4 regions of the Peteryoungia glycinendophytica genome follow, and region 3 is predicted to be linked to each of the others. Evidence: riboswitches for the same ligand, from Rfam matches in the RefSeq annotation. Region 3 holds a riboswitch; each other region holds the start of a gene.
The links. A riboswitch is a leader RNA that binds a small molecule or an ion and turns the genes downstream of it on or off. The one in region 3 is predicted to bind cobalamin.

Region 1: another riboswitch for cobalamin. It lies ahead of cobU (bifunctional adenosylcobinamide kinase/adenosylcobinamide-phosphate guanylyltransferase); the one in region 3 lies ahead of FJQ55_RS04535 (aromatic ring-hydroxylating oxygenase subunit alpha).
Region 2: another riboswitch for cobalamin. It lies ahead of bluB (5,6-dimethylbenzimidazole synthase); the one in region 3 lies ahead of FJQ55_RS04535 (aromatic ring-hydroxylating oxygenase subunit alpha).
Region 4: another riboswitch for cobalamin. It lies ahead of FJQ55_RS00505 (ABC transporter ATP-binding protein); the one in region 3 lies ahead of FJQ55_RS04535 (aromatic ring-hydroxylating oxygenase subunit alpha).

The regions. Positions count from the first base shown of each region.
Region 1 covers NZ_VFYP01000001.1:1,832,862-1,837,961, forward strand. Annotated here, with positions in the region: gene FJQ55_RS08995 (ATP12 family chaperone protein) at 1-463, shown strand, start outside; gene FJQ55_RS09000 (hypothetical protein) at 523-1,350, shown strand; cobalamin riboswitch at 1,430-1,800, shown strand; gene cobU (bifunctional adenosylcobinamide kinase/adenosylcobinamide-phosphate guanylyltransferase) at 1,988-2,518, shown strand; gene cobW (cobalamin biosynthesis protein CobW) at 2,522-3,598, shown strand; gene cobN (cobaltochelatase subunit CobN) at 3,602-5,100, shown strand, end outside.
Region 2 covers NZ_VFYP01000001.1:2,270,854-2,275,953, forward strand. Annotated here, with positions in the region: gene FJQ55_RS11110 (DUF2865 domain-containing protein) at 1-487, shown strand, start outside; gene bluB (5,6-dimethylbenzimidazole synthase) at 497-1,201, opposite strand; cobalamin riboswitch at 1,246-1,437, opposite strand; gene FJQ55_RS11120 (TolB family protein) at 1,475-2,311, opposite strand; gene FJQ55_RS11125 (NAD+ synthase) at 2,342-4,021, opposite strand; gene FJQ55_RS11130 (LTA synthase family protein) at 4,249-5,100, shown strand, end outside.
Region 3 covers NZ_VFYP01000001.1:941,616-946,715, forward strand. Annotated here, with positions in the region: gene FJQ55_RS04520 (L-threonylcarbamoyladenylate synthase) at 1-451, opposite strand, end outside; gene FJQ55_RS04525 (GGDEF domain-containing protein) at 671-1,750, shown strand; gene FJQ55_RS04530 (DUF6656 family protein) at 1,766-2,368, opposite strand; cobalamin riboswitch at 2,672-2,874, shown strand; gene FJQ55_RS04535 (aromatic ring-hydroxylating oxygenase subunit alpha) at 2,976-4,220, shown strand; gene FJQ55_RS04540 (FAD-binding oxidoreductase) at 4,223-5,100, shown strand, end outside.
Region 4 covers NZ_VFYP01000001.1:106,428-111,527, reverse strand. Annotated here, with positions in the region: gene FJQ55_RS00510 (ABC transporter substrate-binding protein) at 1-737, opposite strand, end outside; gene FJQ55_RS00505 (ABC transporter ATP-binding protein) at 754-1,548, opposite strand; cobalamin riboswitch at 1,743-1,974, opposite strand; gene FJQ55_RS00500 (NAD(P)/FAD-dependent oxidoreductase) at 2,071-3,366, opposite strand; gene FJQ55_RS00495 (hypothetical protein) at 3,492-3,716, shown strand; gene FJQ55_RS00490 (sugar-binding transcriptional regulator) at 3,999-4,952, shown strand.

The sequences.
Region 1 (5,100 bases), 890 kb from region 3:
GTTTGACGAGATCGTGCGTTTTGCGGGCACCGACCTTCTATGCTACCGGGCCGATGCGCCAAAGGAACTGATCGAGCGTCAGGCGAGAAACTGGGATCCGGTGCTGACTTGGGTGGCGACGGCGCATCAGGCGCGCTTCATCCTCGTCGAAGGCGTGATGCATCAGGAACAGCCAGTGGCCGCAATTGCAGCATATGCAAAGGCACTCGAAGCCTATCGTGACGCATTTCGGATCTCCTGTCTTAACGTCGTCACCACGCTGACCGGTTCGGCCGTACTCGCGCTCGCCTTCGCCGAGGGCGCCTTCGATCTCGACACGGTGTGGTCGCTCGCCCATGTCGACGAAGACTGGACCAGCGAACACTGGGGCAGCGACGAAGAGGCCGAAGCGCGCCGCGAGGCCCGTTACGCCGAATTCGCCGCAGCCGCCGCTCTGTTCGCCGCCCTCGACTCGGCAAGTTAACTCGGCACTAACCATGAATGACTGATGCTCTGGCGGACAGAATCACCGCCGGAGTCGTCATGTCAGCTCGTAGTCTGCGCACCGCAATCGCGTTTGGGCTCGTCCTGTGCCTGGCGTCCTGTGCGAGCATCCAGGCCCGCATGTTTCCAAGACCTCTGGTCTATTACGTTCGCAACGTCACGGTCATCGCCGATGCGCGTCTGCCGCTCGACTTGATCGCCGGTGTGGATGCGCGAGTTTCTGCCGCCATCGCCGCGACGAGACCACCCCAAGGGGCGGAACGGGTCGTGCTGATGGTCAAGATCGACCGTCTCGACCACGGCGATGGCGCGAGGCGCCGGATGGAGCGCGCCCATTTCACTGTGACAGCCACCTCCGTCGATACGGGTGAGCCCGTTGCCGAGGGCAAATATGTCGTCAACGCCCCGACCGACGATCCCCGCTTTGCCCGTGGCGCACTGGCCGAGGAAATCGCCGCCCGCATCCGGTTCGACTTCTCACTCGCCCATCCCCTGGTCCGCAGTGTGCCCGCACCGAAGACGCTGTCCACACGGCTGAAAACGGATCCGGAGATTGTTTCCGCGCCGACCCCTCTCGCCACGCCCCTGATGAGTGGAGGATCCGCTCCCGTCAAACCGGCACTCGCCGCCGCCCCAGCCGTGCCGACCCCACCCGCAGCCCCAAAGCCGACACCCGTTGAGATGGCCGCGCCACCGGTGCTGCCGGTCACCACAGTGGAAAAGCCCGCTTATCCGGATCAGCCCACCCTTCCTGTGTCGGCGCCGAAACCCGGTACGACCGTCGAGCAGGGGGCCAGCGGCACCGTTCGCCTTGGTGGCGGCTGCGATCCGACCGTTGCTACGGATTGTCTTACGCCAAAGCTGTAAGTGGCGGGGCCATGCGGTCGGTCGGCGCTGTTCGACCGACCGGTGCCGTCAGCGTGATTGACTTGCTCCAGCCTCGGGCCTAATCCTTCTCGTGGATGGTTTTCGGACGGCAGACAGGCCGCCCGGAGAGCAAAAGGGAATGCGAAGGCCTGGACCCATGCCGGGCAAGCCGAACGCAGCCGACCCCGCGACTGTATTGCAGCGAGGGTCTTCCATCCTGCCTGTGGAGATCGATGGCGACGGATCGCGTGGTGCGGTCGGCCTGATGTCGAAGCGGGTGGGAAAAGCCACTGGAGTGGCGACACGAACAGCCGGGGTTGGACGCCTCTTTTTCTACGAATCGTCCTCCTCTTCGTGTTGCGAAACAACTCCGGGAAGGCGAGGAAGGCCCGCTGGCACACTGTGCCACGACCTGCGAGCCAGGAGACCTGCCGTCCGTGACGGGCATCGTGCCCACCTGGGGAGCAATCCCCGTTGCCAACACGGAGGTTGTCTTGGCGACGTTTGACGAATGCGGACCCCTGCGGTCTCGCAGAAGGCTTGTGCCGTTGGTGCAAAGGTCTTCTGCATACCTGGATCATGCGGCGTCCTCGTGTGACAGACCACCTGTGCGCCTGGGCACGGGCGATGGTGCGCAATGACCGCATCTCGTCCCCGATCCATTCTCGTTCTCGGCGGCGCACGCTCGGGCAAGTCCCGCTTCGCCGAAGGATTGGCGCGCGACACCAGTCTCGACAGGTTTTACCTGGCGACTGGCCATGCCTGGGACGACGAGATGCGCGCCCGAATCGCCACCCACAGGACTGACCGCGCCGATGACGGCTGGACGACCCATGAGGAGCCGCTCGATCTCGTGGGCGCCTTGAAGATGCTCGACCAGCCCGATCGCGTCATCCTTGTCGATTGCCTGACGCTCTGGCTCACCAATCTGATGATGGAGGAGGGCCGTCACGTCGATGCAGACGGTGCAGCCTTGGCGGCCGCGCTAGCAGACTTCCAGGCCACCGTCATCTTCGTCTCCAATGAAGTCGGCCTCGGCATCGTGCCCGAAAACAAGATCGCCCGCGCCTTTCGCGACCATGCCGGCCGTCTCCACCAAGCCATCGCCGCTCAAGCGGCTGAAGTCTATTTCGTTGCGGCCGGATTGCCGCTGAAAATGAAGGGTTGAACCATGTTGCAGCAAAAAATCCCCGCCACCGTCATCACCGGCTTTCTCGGGGCGGGCAAGACCACCATCATCCGCAACATGCTGACCAATGCCGGCGGCAAGAAGATCGCGCTGATCATCAACGAATTCGGTGATCTCGGCGTTGATGGCGACGTGCTTAAGGGATGCGGCGCGGAGAACTGCACCGAGGACGACATCATCGAGCTGACCAATGGCTGCATCTGCTGCACGGTCGCCGACGATTTCGTGCCGACCATGCAGAAGTTGCTCGACCGCGACGTGAAGCCTGACCATATCGTCATCGAAACCTCGGGACTGGCATTGCCGCAGCCGCTGGTCGCGGCCTTCAATTGGCCTGATATCCGCACCCGCGTCACTGTTGATGGCGTCGTCACCGTGGTCGATAGTGCTGCCGTCGCTGCTGGCCGTTTTGCCGACGACCATGACGCGGTCGCTGCCCAGCGCGCCGAAGACGACAATCTCGACCATGAGAGCCCGATCGAAGAGCTGTTCGAAGATCAGCTGACCTGCGCCGACCTGATCGTCTTGAACAAGACCGACCTGCTCGATGCAAAAGGCATCGCCGCCGTGCGCGCCGAAGTGACCGGCCGCACCAGTCGCAAGCCCTCGATGATCGAGGCGAAAAACGGCGAAGTGCCGTCGCTCGTCCTGCTCGGCATTGGTGCCAGCACCGAGGACGACATCGAGAACCGCAAGTCGCACCACGAGCTGGAGCATGAGGCGCTGCATGCCTCCGGCGAAGACCACGACCACCATCACGACCACGACGAGTTCGAGAGCTTCGTTTTGAAGCTCGGCGCGATCAAGGACCCGGCGGAGTTCATCGACCGACTGAAGCCGGTCATCGAAAAGCACGACATCCTGCGCCTCAAGGGCTTCATCGACGTGCCCGGCAAGCCGATGCGCCTTGTCATCCAGGCCGTCGGCACCCGCATCGACACCTATTTCGACCGTCCCTGGACGAGCGCCGAGAAGCGCGAGACCCGGCTTGTGGTGATCGGCCTGCATGAATGGGATTTCGGCACTGTCGTCGAAGACGTTCAGGCGGCGGCTGGCTGATCCATGCACCTGCTTCTCGCCCAGAAGGGATCGATCAGCGACGGCGACGAGGCGATCGATCTTGGCCAGACGCCCGGGGACGTGCTGTTCCTCTCGGCGGCCGACACCGAGCTTGCGGCGATTGCCGCTGCCGTGCAGGCGAGGGGCGACCATGCGCTTCGCTGGCGGCTCGCCAGCCTGATGAGCCTGAAACATCCGATGTCGGTCGATACCTATATCGAGCGCACGGCGCGCCATGCGCGGCTGATCGTGGTGAGGGCGCTGGGCGGGGCAAGCTACTTCCATTATGCGCTGGAGGCGCTGCATGCCTGCGCCCGCCGCAATGGTGCTGTCATCGTCGTGCTGCCTGGCGATGACAAGCCGGATGAGGGGCTTTTGCCTTTTCTGGCCTGCGCGGATGACGACCGCCAGTCCCTCTGGACCTATCTGACCGAAGGTGGGGCCGGGAATGCCGAGGCCTTTGTCGCCTATGCCGAGGCTATGCTGCGCGGGGAGGACCGCCCGGAACCGGCGCGGCCCCTGCTGAAGGCCGGCATCTGGTGGCCGGGCAGGGGCGTGATCGGGGTCGAGGAATGGGAAAGGCTTGCGTTCCCGGCACCCCCCTCTGGCCTGTTGGCCATGTCCCCCACAAGGGAGACCGGCTTCGCGGCTGGTGGCGTGCCCCCTTCTCCCCGTTCACGGGGAGAAGGTGCCCGGAGGGCGGATGAGGGGCAACCGGAGCCACATCATCTCTCCCCCCTTGTGGGGGAGATGGCCGGCAGGCCAGAGGGGGTAAGCCCCTCCCCAACCCCTCCCCACAAGGGGGAGGGGCTTGCGGCTGTCGTCCCCCTCTGCTTCTACCGCGCCCTCGTCCAGAGCGGCGAGACAGCGCCCGTCGAGGCCATGGTTGAAGCCTTGCAGGCCGAGGGTCTCATTCCTCTGCCGGTCTTCGTGTCCAGCCTCAAGGACCAGGTCTCGGTCGATACGCTCCGCGCAATCTTCACGCGATTCCCGCCGGCGGTGGTCATCAACACGACGGGCTTCGCCGTCTCCACCCCGGGCGCGGAGAAGTCGTCGACCCTGCTCGACGAGACCGGCGCCGTCGTTCTGCAGGCGATCTTCTCGTCCTCGCCCCGCGCCACGTGGGAGAGTTCGAGCCAGGGCCTCAGCGCCCGGGACCTGGCGATGAGCGTTGCCCTGCCGGAGGTCGATGGCCGGGTCCTGACTCGCGCCGTCTCCTTCAAGTCGAAGGCGCGTTTCGACGAGCGGGTCGAGGCCAATCTTGTGAGCCATGAGCCGGATGCCGGCCGCATGCGCTTCCTGGCCAAGCTCGCCACAAACTGGGCGAAACTCCGGGCAACGGGACCCGCTGACCGCCATGTGGCGCTTGTTATGGCCAACTACCCGAACCGCGATGGCCGCCTAGGCAATGGCGTCGGACTGGACACCCCGGCTGGCACGATCGAGGTGATGCGCGCCATGCGCGACGCAGGCTACAACGTCGCCGATCTGCCTGCCGATGG
Region 2 (5,100 bases), 1.3 Mb from region 3:
CACCTGTGACGGAGGCTTCTTCCCGATCTCCTCAAGCACCACCGCGCTCAACTTCGCCCGTGACGCGGTTCAATGCCAGCAGATGTGCCCGGGGGTCGAAACCGAGCTCTATTTTCACCCGGCCGCTTCCGGCGAAACCGCAGACATGGTCTCTTCGGCCACGGGTCAGTCCTACCGCGACATGCCGAATGCCTTTGTCTATCGGACCCGAAAGCCCTCGGAAGATCCTCAGTGCCGTTGCGACCTTGCCCGCTACTATCAGAAAATGACACCTCGACCGCCCGTGCCGGACTATCAGTCATCGATCGTAACGGTGAAGCCAGAAAAGGCACCGACGACGCCGGCAGCTCTGCCGGCCGCTGAACGCGAACTCGATGAAGCGGCTCTGCAGGTTCGCCAGGTCGGACCGGTCTTCCTGCCACCTCAGAACGGCGCGATCGACTTGAAAAAGCCTGCCGCATCAGGCCCGCAACCGCTGCAGGAATAGCCGCTGCCTTTAGCCGCCGCCGTCAGAAACTGCGTCTGCCGGCCAGCGTTCTTCAAAAACGAGATCGTCCAGCGACAGCCTTTGACGCCAGCCCTTGATTTCCAGTTCCGGCTTCTCGTAGAGCTGATCGACATATCCGAGACAAAGGTAACCGATGATCTCGACCCGCTTCGGGATGCCAAGGATTTCCTTCACGTCCTGATCGTGAAAGATGCTCACCCACCCGACCCCGACACCCTCGGCGCGGGCGGCAAGCCAGAGGTTCTGGATGGCGCAAACGGTCGAATAGGCGTCCATCCGGGGATTGTGCGTGCGTCCGAGCACGATAGGGCCTGCACGATCGGGATCGCAGGTGATGCAGATATTGAGCGGCGCCTTACGGATACCCTCCAGCTTCAACGAGCGATAGGCCTGCCGGCGCTCTTCCGTGAACATCGCGACCGCCTCTTCATTGGCTCTGGCAAAGGCATGCCAGATTGCCTCGCGCTGCTCGCGGCTGCGGATCAGGAGAAAATTCCACGGCTGCATGAATCCGACCGAAGGGGCGGCATGGGCTGCAGAAAGCAGCCGACGGATCAGGGCATCGGGTAAGGGATCAGGCAGAAACTGGTCGCGCACATCCCGGCGGGTTTCGATGGCGCGGTAGACGGCGGCCCTTTCGCAATCCGAAAAGGCGTCGGCCCGGACGAGGGCCTCGTACGATGAGTCGTGCATCCTGTTGTCTCCAACAATGCGCAACCGCCCGCCGTCCGCGCGGGCTAAGTCTATGGTGTCAGGCCGGTCTTCTGACTTGGCTTCTACCGCATCCGCCGCCTTCCCGGTCTTCTCGACCAGTGGCAGGGCTTCCCCTGGCAAACACGTCCGCCTCACAGCGCTGGGCACGTCCCGGATTCTCACCGGCTTCCCGATTCTCCTGCCATAAGGCAGGCACCTGACCTCGGTCTTTTATCGCATCGCGATGCCCTGCAATAGACACGAAAGCGACAGTCAGGAAATTTCGGAGGAATAGCGCACGAAGGCAAAAGCCGATCCATCGGGTGACCAGTTCGGAACGTTGATCGACCCCTGACCGCCAAAGAATTCGAACAGCGTCTCGACATTTCCACCGTCGGCGTCCATCAGCCGAAGCCGGACCTGCTTGTCGCGCGGATGACCCGCCACGTCGGCGTCGTAGGAAAGGAACAGAACCTTTTTGCCATCCGGCGACGGATGCGGGAACCAGTCGCCATAACCGTCTGCGGTCAGGCGCTGCAGATCGCTGCCATCGGTCCGCATACGCCAAATCTGCATCGTGCCCGTGCGGCTGGAGTTGAAATAGATCCACTGCCCGTCAGGCGAATAGTCGGGACCGTCGTTATGGCCCTCACCATGGGTCAATCGTTTCTCAGGCCCACCCTTGGTCGAGATCGTGTAGATGTCGAAAACGCCGTTCCGGTCGCCGCAATAGGCAAGCTCCTTCCCGTCCGGGGACCAGCCATGCCAGTAGGACGGCATTTTATCGGTCACCTGACGCGGCTCCTCATCTCCATCGCCGAGCAGATAGATGCACGACTTGCCGAAGAGCGTATGGTCGGAAAACGCGATCGACGCGCCATCGGGTGAAATGCCGTGATCATTGTTAAGACGGACGGCAAAGCTAGTATCGATCAGTTCCGGCTCTGGATCGTCATCGTCAAGCGACAAAGCATAGAGAAGCCCATCGCCGTTGATGAGAAGAAACTCGCCGTCACGCGACCAGTTCGGCGCCTCGACGAGATCCTCCGTCTGCCAAACGACCTCGCACTCGCGTGCCGTCATGTCATAGATTTCAACGGAACTGCGCATTGTCGAATTCTCCTGGCCGTCTGGGACCGCTCAGCGATCCCGGAAACGGTTTGTAATCGGATAGCGGCGATCGCGCCCGAAATTCTTCTTGGTGATCTTCACCCCCGGTGCCGACTGACGTCGCTTGTATTCGGCGAGGTACAGCAGATGTTCGACCCGGTGAACGGTTGCGACGTCATGGCCACGCGCGATGATTTCGTCGACACCCAATTCCTTCTCGACAAGGCATTCCAGGATGTCGTCGAGCACCGGATAGGGCGGCAGGGAATCCTGGTCGGTCTGGTTGGGGCGCAGTTCGGCTGATGGCGCCTTGGACAGGATATTGGCCGGAATGACCTCGCCAGACGGGCCGAGAGCGCCCGGCGGCACATGCGCGTTGCGCCATGCCGACAGACCATAGACCTGCATCTTGTATAGGTCCTTGATCGGATTGAAGCCACCATTCATGTCGCCGTAAAGCGTGGCATAACCCACCGACATTTCCGACTTGTTACCCGTCGTCACGACCATCGATCCGAACTTGTTGGAAACGGCCATCAGGATCGTGCCGCGGGTACGGCTCTGCAGATTTTCTTCCGTAATCCCGCTCTCGGTTCCCTCGAACATCTCGGAGAGGCTTGAGAGAAAACCCTCGACCGGATCGGAAATGGGCACAATGTCGTAGTTGCAGCCGAGGGCTTTGGCACAGGCCGCAGCATCGGAGAAGCTTTCTTCGGAGGTATAACGATAGGGCAGCATCAGCGTGCGCACCCGCTCCTCGCCAAGCGCGTCGACGGCAATGGCAGCACAGAGCGCGGAGTCGATCCCCCCCGACAGGCCGAGCACCACACTCTTGAAGCCGTTCTTGTTGACGTAGTCGCGGAAGCCAAGCACGCAGGCCCGGTAGTCGGCCTCCTCGTGCTCGGGAGTGTGAGACATAGGACCGCCGTCACAGCGCCAGCCATTCGCCGTGCGCTTCCAGGTGGTCACCGCAAGCGTCTCTTCGAACTGGCTCATCTGGAAGGCGAGCGACTTGTCCCCGTTGAAGGCGAAGCTCGCGCCGTCGAACACCAGTTCATCCTGCCCGCCCAGTTGATTGGCGAAGATCAGCGGCAGCCCCGTCTCGATCACCTGGCGGAGCGCCACCTGATGGCGGACATCGACCTTGCCGCGATAATAAGGCGAGCCATTGGGCACGAGGAGCAGTTCGGCCCCCGTTTCGGCCAGCGTCTCGCAAACGCCAAGATCGTTCCAGATCTCCTCGCAGATCGGCACGCCGATCCGAACGCCCCGGAAGTTGACCGGACCCGGCATCTCGCCTTCCACGAAAACCCGTTTCTCGTCAAATTCGCCGTAGTTCGGCAGGTCGATCTTGTCGCGGAAGGCCAGGATCTTGCCGCCATCGACGATCGCAACGGAATTGTGCCGTCCCTTTTCACCCTGGCGCGGAAAGCCCACGATGACACCAGGACCGCCGTCGGCGGTATCTGCGGCGAGTGCTTCGACAGCCTGCAAGCAAGCCTTGAGGAACGCAGGTTTCAGCACGAGGTCTTCAGGTGGATAGCCGGAAATGAACAGTTCGGTCAGCAGCAGCAGTTCAGCACCTTGCGCGGCCGCTTCCGCCCGGGCCGCCCGGGCCTTCCCCAGATTGCCGACGACATCGCCGACCGTGGGATTGAATTGCGCAACGGCAATGCGCAGGACGTCAGTCATTTTCAGTTCTTCGCTCATGGTCTCGATTTAACGTTATGCCAGGCGAACATCAACGGCGCTGCGCCGTCGTTGTTCGCACTGTCTGAAAAAACGACGGATTTCCTAGGGGAACACAGAGGCTTATCGCTTGGTTCATGTAGCATTCATGACCGTTATGTGACAGCTATGCGACAGTTTTAATACTCCTACCAGATCCGCCGGAGAAAGACGTGGCCGACAACAGTTCGAAATCGGTAATCGCCAGTATGTTCCCGGCCATCGGCAGATCCGGCGATGCATCGTTCGAGAATGCCAAGGTGCTGCAGGTCGTTCTGCAGGTTCTGACAACGGGCTTGATTGCCTTGCTTACAGTCGTGGCGAGCGAATGGCTTGCTCGTGGCACCTTCGTCGATATCGGCGACTATATGACGTCCACCAGCCGCGCGGGTATGGTCGCAGTCGGCATCGTCTTCTTACTGTTGCTCTTCATGGACGCGCTTGTCGGCCGGGCGCATCAGTCCTCGGTCCTGCTTGTTCCCTTGGCCCTGCTGCCCGCATTCTTCTCCGGCCAGAAGCAACTCTACCTGTCCGACCCGCTCTATCCGAGTGACCTTCTTTTCGGCCGACAGATCATGGAACTGCTGCCTGTGATGGTCGCAGCCCAGCCGCTGACGGCGCTTGCCGTCGCTGCTGCGACAATCGCGATCACCGCCATCCTCGGCATCTTGATCTACAAGAGCCGCAAACTCTTCGTGCGGATCAGCATGCGCTCGCGCATCGCCCGGCTCGCCGTTTCGCTGCCGATCCTGGCTTCCTTTGTCTCGCTGATGGATCCGATGGCCTTCTCGGCGGTCCGGGATCGACTGAACATTGTCCCAATGATGTGGGACCAGAAGGAAAACTATCGCCATAACGGCTTCCTGATGGCTTTTGCCTTCAACGTGCCGATGGCCCGCATCAGCGCGCCGGACGGCTACAGCCAGCCCGCCATTACCGACATCCCGTCTGATCGGGTGCCGGCGTCCTTCTACTCCGGTCGCCAGGCTGATGTGATCGTCGTGATGAGCGAGAGCCTCTGGGATCCCACACGCCTCACCAGCGTACGCTATTCGCAAGAC
Region 3 (5,100 bases):
CCAACCCGGAAGAATTGGCGCTTGGCGCTGCCAGCGGCCGCCCATAAGCGCCGATCAGTCGTGCCGGGAAACCGAGCGGCACCCGAATGCCGACACTGTCGAGGCCGGCGGTCGCCAGCGCGTGAATGTTCGACCTGTCGGAAAGAGGCAGCACCAGCGTCAGTGGCCCGGGCCAGAACGTTTCCGCCAGCTTACGCGAGATCGGGTCAAACATCGCATGACGCTCCGCCATCGCGAGATCCGACATATGGCAGATCAGCGGATTGAAGCGTGGTCGCCCTTTGGTCTCGTAGATCGAGGTGATGGCCGCAGGATCGGTCGCGTCAGCGGCAAGGCCGTAAACGGTCTCGGTCGGAACAGCGACGGGGCGACCGGCTTCGAGCACCGCGATCGCAGCGGCAATCGCTGCGTCCGCTCCGCCTTCATCGTCGATGGAAATCACGCGTGCCATGCGCCCGCCTTGCTCGTTGGAAAGTCCGTCCATAGCGCGGACGGGGGGACGGGATCAAACCTCAATTTTCGAAACCGGACCTGCCTGAGGCCACACCCTCTATTTTAAGGGGGAACGTGATCGTTCAAATTTTACCTACCGGTGTAACCGAAAGAAAGAAGTCTTCTGCTTATTCTGTTTTCAACGAACACAGACTGCCTCAAGACCGGGACGTATCAGATGCAGCAGATGAAGAACCCAGCGGCCAGCATCGCGCTTCGTGTGGCGACCGCAATGCACCAGATGGGCATCGACGGCCTGCCACGTAACTACGAACTGGTCTACGAGGCTTATTCGGGCAGCAATCCGGAACTCGTTCGCGATTTCATCGCACTCGGCAAGGTCAAGACCCAGGAAGCGCTGGATGAACTCGGCCGCAAATATCTGCCGCATCAGCATGAAGATGGGCTGCTGAGCCGCCAGAACGGCCAGGTCCGCGCCGAGATGAGCAATTTCATCTCGCTGCTCAATGAAGAGAAAATTTCGCTGACCGATTACGGTCGCGTCATCGGCCATGCCTCGCGCACCATCCTGACCGAGGCGGACCTGGAAGGCACGCCGCTCGGCCAGTCGATCAAGATGCTAAAGGCCGCGACTGAAAAGCGCGCCCACCAGAACAGCAATGTCGTGCGCGCTGTCGTCGACAAGACCGCATCGCTCGCGGACATGCAGCGTGAGGCCGAGGAAGCCGAAGCTGCGAAATTCGTCGACCCGCTCACCCGCCTCGCCAGCCGCCGCGCCTTCAACAAGGCCGTGGCCAAAATCTATGCCAATCCGGAAATGCCGGCTCTCTGCGGTGTCGCCATTGGTGAAATCGACGATTACGCCCGCATCCAGGAACAGATGGGCCCGACTGTCGCCGAGCGGCTTTTGATGCAGGTGGGCAAGGTTCTTGAAGCCGTTTCTGGTGGTGGTGATCTCGCCTGCCGCTTTGACGGCGGTCGGTTCGGCCTCCTGCTCTATACCTCTGATCAGGACGAGATCAGCCGCGTCGTCGACCTCGTGCGCGGCAAGCTGAAGGCCAGCGCCTTTGTCGGCTCGAACGGTGGCCGCAGCATGGGCCAGCTGTCCATGTCTTTCGGCATCTGCTTCTCAGAGCAGGCACCGAACGCCTTCGACTTCACGAACTTCGCCGAAAAGGCTTTGTCGACCTCCAAGGCAGCCGGCGGCGACACCGTTACCGTCTATGGTGCTTCCGATTACGTTTCCAAGGACTGGCTGCTCTACAAGAAGAAGCCGCTTGGCGGCTTTGGTGCCTGATCAGGCAGGGCTCAATCAGAGCTTGGCGATGATCTTGCGAAGCTCCGCATCCCGCGCACCGAGCATCAGCACGTTGCGCAGCGCCTCCTTCGGATCATGGGTGCGAAAGAGCAGCCCGTTGTCGCGGATTGAGCGGTCGATGGTCATGGCTTTCGCTTCTGCTTCCGGCTTCAGCGCCACGGCAAAATACATCCGCGAATAGTTCTGCCGGATCCGCTCGAAGAACGCTTCATTCTCACCGATTTCTGCGAAGAAATTGGCGATGTAGAAGGCCCAGCGCACATCGGCATATCGGGCAAAATTCGTCCGCGCCGCCGTCACGTGACAGTAGCCCAGATGCGGGCTGTCGCTCAGCGTGCGGTGAAAGATGATCTTCGGAAACTGGATCGACCGGTGGAAGGAGTTGATCCGTGTATGCGTCGTATCGGCAGCCGCTTCCAGCCGCTTGCCGGTCCGCTCCGCCACTTCCTCATAGGTGAGATAGCGCCGCTGCTCCGGGACCCAGTCATCGCGATGCCGCGAAATGCGCCCGGTCCGCAGGAATTCAGTATGAGCCGCCTTGGCTGGGGATCCAGCCTTCTCGGTCTTTGATGCCGCGAAATATCTCAGTTTCTGCATTTTGACGCTCTGACGGTGCCCGGCTTCAAGTGTAGAGCTTACCGCAGCATGGTTAATCATCATTTGATGGTATTCTGCGGTACAGAGGTTTCGCGAGGCTTGCCGCACTGCAAATCCTGAAATCTTCCTTCACTCGCTCATTTGCGCCATCGTCGCTGAAAGCAGAACTTATCCGTTGCTGCAGTTTGCCGAAATATAACGACAATTTCCGATTTTGCTCTTCACGAGACAGCCTCTGCATATGTCGCAAACGATTTCTGCCGTGTCGTTCCGCAGTGCAGCGCCGCCTCGGGCCTTGTGATTAGATGAACCCAAGCTCGAGGTGCTGCCCAGCTAGGGAGGGCGGGAAATCGGGAAGCCGGTCAAAATCCGGCGCTGCCCCCGCAACGGTGGTGGAGAATGCGCTTCGGCACAAAGCCACTGGGAGAAACCCTGGGAAGGCGCCGGCGCGGTCCGCAAATGGACCACTCCAGAGCCCGGAAACCAGCCTCGGGAAACGAACAATCAAGGTCGCGGCGGGCGGCCGGAGATGGCCGTGCTCTGCCCATCCCAAGGGGCGGTGCCGTGCTGCGCTCCTCATCCGCCGATCCAGGAAAACGAGGACGACATGGACCTGCAGACCACGGCATTGCGCCAGTTGAAGAACCGCCGCGAAGGCTTCAGCCTTGAACAGCCCTTTTACATCGACCAGGACTACTTCAAGCTCGACATGGAGACGATCTGGTATCGCGACTGGCTGTTCATGGGCCATGACTGCGAGATCCCGCGCGCCGGCAATTATTTCACCGTTCAGGTCGGCGATTATCCTGTCGTCATCGTGCGCGGCAAGGACCAGGTCATCCGCGCCTTCCACAACACCTGCCGCCATCGCGGCCACCGCGTCTGCACGCAGGACAAGGGCGCATCCGCCAAGCTCGTCTGTCCCTATCACCAGTGGACCTACGACCTCGACGGCTCGCTGGTCTTTGCCCGTCAGATGGGCGAGAATTTCGACAAGGCGGACTTCGGCCTGAAGACGGCCCATTGCGAAAGCGTCGCCGGCTACATCTTCATCTGTCTGGCCAACGAAGCCCCTGACTTCGCCCCCGTCCGCGCCTCGATCGAGCCCTACATGGCGCCGCACCGCCTGTCGGAAGCCAAGGTCGCCCACAAGACGACGATCATCGAAAAGGGCAACTGGAAGCTTGTCTGGGAAAACAACCGCGAATGCTACCACTGCGCCGGCAATCACCCGGAACTCTGCCGCACCTATCCGGAAGCCCCGACGGCAACCGGTGTCCAGGGCGCCGGTGACGATCCCTTCATTGCCGACCACTGGGCGCGCTGCGAAGCCGCAGGTCTCCCCTCCACCTTCAAGATGGATCCGTCGGGCCAGTTCCGCACCGCCCGCATGCCGCTGATCCAGGATGCCGAGAGCTACACCATGTCCGGCAAGCGCGCCGTGAAGAAGCCGCTCTCTGCCGACGTGCCGATCAGCCATATCGGCACCATGCTGCTCTTCCACTATCCGACGACCTGGAACCACATCCTCGGCGACCACGCGATCTCCTTCCGCGTCCTGCCGATCTCGGCCGAGGAAACCGCGGTCACCACCACCTGGCTGGTCAACAAGGATGCGGTCGAAGGCGTCGACTACGACCTCGAAGAGCTGACCCATGTCTGGACCATGACCAACGATCAGGACCGCTCGATCGTCGAGGAAAATGCCTTCGGCATCCGCTCCCCGGCCTATGAGCCCGGCCCCTATTCGGTCGATCACGAAGGCGGCGTCATGCAGTTCGTCGAATGGTATTCCAACTTCATGATCGAGCGTCTGCAGGGCGACAAGGCCCGCCTCTCGGCGGTGGCATAAAGATGAACATCGCGGTCAACCCATACCGTCACGTGGACGAGATGCATCCCTGGTCCGACAGGGAGCATTTGCTCGAATGCGTTGCCGTCACGCCGGAAGCCCCCGACGTGATGACATTCACCTTCAAGCCGAACAAGCCAAACCTCTGGTTTCGTTACCAGCCCGGCCAGTTCGTCACGTTGGAGATCCCGGCCGAGCCTGAGCCGGTCATGCGCACCTACACGCTCTCCTCCAGCCCCTCACGCCCCTATACGGTCGCGGTCACGGTGAAGGCGCAGGCCGACAGTATCGGCACCCGCTGGATGTTCGACAACCTGAAGCCCGGCATGGCGCTGAAGGCCTTCGGCCCGCTCGGTGATTTCTCCTATGCCCGCCATCCGGGCAAGAAATACCTCTTCGTTTCGGCCGGCTCGGGCATCACGCCGATGATGTCGATGACCCGCGACATGAGCGATCGGGCGCCCGACAGCGACATCACCTTCCTCAACTGCGCGCGCTCGCCCGACGACATCATCTTCCGCTGGGAGCTTGAGGCCAAGGCCCGCGAGATGCCGCATTTGACGCTCGGCTTCATCGTCGAACAGGTGTCGCGCGGCCAGCTCTGGTCGGGGCTGAAGGGCCGGATCGACAAGGCCAAGATCGCGCTTCTGGCACCCGACTTCCTCGAACGCACCGTCTTCTGCTGTGGCCCGGCGCCCTTCATGGCAACCGTCCGCGAGGCGCTCGAAGGCGCCGGCTTCGACATGAAGAACTATCATGAAGAAGCCTTCCAGCCGGTCAAGCCGGAGCCGCTCGTGGTCGTCGCAGATCATGCCGATGGCGAGCAGCCGACCAAGGTCAAGTTCGCCATGTCCGGCAAGGACGGGCTCTGCGCCCCCGG
Region 4 (5,100 bases), 840 kb from region 3:
GGCTCCCAAGAGACCTCGGTCCAGCTTTTCTCGACGTCATCCATGATGTTTATGCCGCCGGCGGCTTCAATCATGGCCGTCGGGATGCCGAAGCGGCCTGCGGTGAAGGGCTTTTCCGTGCCGGAATCATAGACGAAGACGCGGACGGGTTCCTTGACGGTGCCGATCCGCTCCTGAATTTCGGCAAGCCCACTCTTGTAGCCGGCGACGAGCGCTTCCGCCCGGTCCTCGACGTCGAAGATGCGGCCGAGATTGAGGAGATCGACGAACATGTCATCCATGCTGGGCTTGGCCTTGGCCATGATGTGGCTGCAGGATTCCGTCAGTTCATAGACCTTGATGCCGAAGGGGCTCAGCGTCTCGGGCGTGACTTCGCCGCCGACCTTCATGCCGTAGTTCCAGCCGGCGAAATAGAAGTCGGCATCTGCCTCCAGCAGGACCTCCTTGCTGGGATATTTCGGCGAGAGCTCGGGCAGTTCCTTCACGCCTTCGCGCAGGCTCGCATCGAGCGTCTTCCAGCCGGAAATGCCAGTGTAGCCAACCATGTGGTCCTGCAGCTTAAGGGCCAGCATCATCTCGGTCAGGTTCACGTCATTGGAGATCGCGCGCTTCGGTGCCTCATCGAAGGTGACATCACGGTTGCAGCTTTTCACCGTGACGGGAAAGGCTGCGGCTGTCGAAGCGGCCAGAACAGCAACGAAAAGAGTGGCGGCGGAGAGCAAACGGGGCGTGAACATGGGTGGCTCTTTCAAATCAGGAACTGCCAAGGGAGAATGAAAAGCGAGAGAGACCGGCACCCGCCATCCGCTGACGCTCGGCGAGGACGCCGAAGGTGCCGGAGATGGCGTGATCAGTCAGGACCTCGTCCGGATGGCCGAAGGCGATCATTCGGCCAGACTGCATCAGTGCAACATGGGTGGCGAAATCGGCGGCCAGATTGATGTCGTGCAACGTGGTGACGATGGTCAGCCGCAGCGTGGCGAGCAGAGCCAGGATCTCCAATTGGTGGCGGATGTCGAGGTGATTGGTCGGCTCGTCCAGGATGAGGATCTCCGGATTCTGCGCCAAAGCGCGTGCCACGAGGACGCGCTGTTTTTCGCCGCCGGACAAAGTCGAGAATTGCCGGTTTGCAAGAGACAGCAGATCAAGATGTTCGAGCGCATGACGGGCTTCGTCACGGTCCTGGTCCGTCCAGCCGGTTAGCCCCTCGCGCCATGGCACGCGGCCCATCAAGACAACGTCCCGGACAGTGAACGGAAAATCCGCCGGCATTTCCTGCAGAACGACGGCTACGCGGCGGGCAACCTGACGCGGGGTCAGATCTGTGATATCATGACCGTCGATTTCCACCCTGCCCTCAAGCGGCGCGACACCGCGATAGAGGCAGCGCAGCAGGGTCGTCTTGCCAGCGCCGTTCGGGCCGACAATCGCGAGGCGATCCCCGCCCCCGATCGAAAAGGAGACGTCGCGCACAAGAAACTGCGAGGGCTTTGGTCCCCAACCCAGGTCGACTGCCCTGACGGATATGCCCCTGGTATCACAACTCACGTCCAACCCTCCCCAAGTGGAAGGCAGCCGTGGCGTCGTAAATTTCAGCAGCCGCGCTGAAACTATCGATGATGATGTCCGGCAAGTCTTTCCTCCGCAGGACTTCTCCGGAGGCAAAATGGCGCCCATGAACCTACGCCTGAGGCGCGGTCTGCAAGCCAGTTCGTATCCATCGGAACACCCCGTCCGCTACGTGTCTCACTCATTTGACGGCAGGTCTCCTGGCTTGCGAATATCTGTCGTCCATCTGCCTTCCCACGATCGCTCGCAGTGGCCCGGCGCTTTCGCGCCGCGAGAATGGACGGCAATCCGCTTACAGTTGCGGGGGCAGCCACGGTCTTGGTCCCTTCTGGGTCTTCCGCACCGTGTTCCCTATTAATCCCCTCGGAGTCATCCGGTGGGGGAACCGTCTCCCCATGAATAGAACCTCCGCCATAGACTGGTCAAGCACATCCTGCGTCGGCCCTTCTGATATGTAATAACATTACGTTCGTCAAGCCGTTTTCTGTCGGATACGGCGGGTCAATGAGGGCGCTGAGGATCTGCAGCAGGTGGCGGCATGATGTGCCCGACCGCATCCTCATCGATCAGCCGGGCACCTCTTTGCCGGGTGGCATAGCGCCACAGCCACTGGATGCTGACGAGAAGACGCTTTTCAAAATTGACCAGTAGCCAGACATGGACAATGGCCCACAGGAACCATGCTAGCCTGCCCTTCAGATGCCATCGGCCGAAGTCGAAGACGGCCGCGTTGCGACCGATGACGGCGGTGTTGCCGCGATTCTGGAAGACAAAGGGCGGGGATTTTGCGCCGGTTAGCAGTTCTGCCTTCAGCGCATTTCCCAGATAGAGCCCCTGCTGCTTTGCGACTTGAGCCAAAGCCGGCAAGGGTTTGCCGTCTGCATCGAGTGCAAGGGCAGTGTCACCCAGGGCGTAGATATTGGGCCGCCCGATCACGGCAAGACGGGGATCGACCGGGAGGCGCCCGGCGGGACCGGGCTCAACGCCCAACCAACGCGCCGCCGGCGACGCCTTGACGCCCGCGCCCCAGACGATGCAGCCGGCCGGCAGCCATTCGCCGGCCATTCGAATACGGTCCGGTTCGATGTCCTGGACGGCGGTGTTCAGGTGGATCTCCACACCGATGCGAGTGAGATAATTGGCGGCGTAGTCGGAGAGGTCCTGCGGGAAGGTGGCGAGGATCCTCGGCCCGGCCTCGACGAGAAGCACGCGAAACTGATCGCGCGAAAGGCTGTCGAAATCCTTGGCGATCATGAAGGAGCCGAGTTCGGAAATGGCGCCGGCCATCTCTACCCCGGTCGGTCCACCGCCGACGATCACGCTGGTTAGAAGCCTGCGCTTTTCGGCGTCGTCCGTGCTGCGCTCAGCCTGTTCGAAGGCAAGCAGAAGGCGGTGGCGGATCTGGCGGGCCTCGTGCACCGACTTCAGACCGGGGGCATGGTGATGCCACTCGTCATGGCCGAAATAATTGTATTCCGACCCGGTGGCGATGATCAGGCTGTCATAGGGAAGGCGGGCACCATCCGACAGCAGGATCTCCCTCCCCTCGCTGTCGATCCCGTTCACCTCACCCATCAGAACCCGGATGTTGCCGTAGCGGGCCAGGGTACGGCGGATCGGCTCCGAAACGTCCGCGGGTGACAGGGCGGCTGTTGCGACTTGGTAGAGGAGCGGTTGGAACAGATTGTGGTTTCGACGGTCAACGACAGTCACGCCGATATCGCTGTTTCCGAGCGCTTTTGCGCAGGCCAAACCGCCGAAGCCCGCCCCGATGATGACAATTTGTGGCTTCGTCATCCCATGCCTTTCCAGATCGCTTGAGGTTCACAGTGCATTCGACAAACAGAGGCGGAGGGCGAATGTTCCTGGGAACAGGTCGGGAGGTGTCCGGTTGGGAACGAACAGGCGCAAAGGAGAACATCATGGGCATGAACGCACCGAAAGACGGAAAAGCGGGCACAACGGACCAGTCACCCCGCTGGGAAGGGCCGCAGGAAAACCGGCCTCGCGGCTATCTGCCGGCAGCGGACGATCCGGATACCGACCGCGACGCGCAGGGCGAGAACCTTCAAGATCCCGTCAAACAGGATCTGGGCGATGCGATGAAGACGAGCGACAGCAAGAAACCAGGCAACTCCGGCAGCTAGGCACTGGAAGCGCAGCCGCTTGAGTTTCTGACAACGGCCGAATTTTGTTCCAGACATTGGAACATTCGCAAGAACCGCCCGTTATAAGGTGGACATTCTTCCCCCCAACCTCCCCCGGCAGCCTCAGGGCTCCCACCTCGGTCCCGCTTCGGCGGGACTTTTTTTCTGCGGTTCACGATGTTGACCGGTTCGCCCTCATGAACCGTTCTTCTGGTCCGGGTCGGTGCCGATTTGACAGCAGGCGGCAAAATTGGCAGCACTGTTCCAAAGGGAGGAGACGGCATGGCGCGGCGCAGTGAAGGACAGACGAGACTGGACGATGCGGCACGCGCGGGCTGGCTCTACTATGTCTCAGGTCGGACGCAGGACGAAATCGCGGCACTAATGGGTATTTCCCGGCAAAGCGCCCAGCGTCTCGTCTCACTTTCCATCGCGGAGCGCCTGATCAAGGTTCGTCTCGACCACCCGATTGCCGCATGCCTGGAACTCGCCGAAGCGCTGAAGAACCGGTATGGTTTGCGGCAGGTGGAGATCGTGCCTTCCGATCCCGAATCGGAGTCTGCCACGGTGGGCCTTGCCGAAGCCGGGGCAGCGGAACTGGAGCGCTGGCTGAAGCAGTCCGATCCGCTCGTCGTTGCCATGGGAACAGGGCGCACACTGCGCGCGATGATCCACCAATTGTCGCCAATGGAATGTCCGCAGCACAAGATCGTCTCTTTGACGGGGAACATCAGCCCCGATGGATCTGCGGCCTATTTCAACGTCATCTTCTCCATGGCTGATGCGATCAAGGCGCCGCACTATCCCATGCCGCTGCCGGTCATTGTCTCCTCACCGGAGGAGAAACTGCTGCTGCATGCGCAGCCACTGGTCGCACCGACGATTGCGCTGGGGCAGAAATCGAATGTGACCTTTGTCGGCGTGGGCGACATGGCGCTGAATGCTCCCCTTCTGGTCGATGGCTTCCTGAAGCGCGACGAAATGGAGGACCTGCTCAAAGCCGGGGCGGTTGGCGAAATCTGCGGCTGGATCTTCGGCGGGGACGGAAAGCTGCTCGACCATCCGGTCAACGAGCGGGTCGCCAGTCTGAATATTCCCTCCCGCGAAAGTTCGACCGTGATCGCCATTGCGCGCGGCAAACGCAAGCACGCTGCCGTCCATGCGGCAGTCCGGGGTGGTCACGTCAATGGCCTGATCACAGACGAAGATACAGCTCGATTGCTGCTGAAGCGCTGAGGCGGCGAAGTTTTTATCCATCTTCTTCAATAGCTTCCTCCTGTAATGCGGCATTGCAGCAATGAATCCCGCTTGACTTTGTGCGCGCCGTAAATGAGTAATTGCCCATGAGCAAAGCGAATGCTCATTTTTCTTCTGGGAGGAAGAC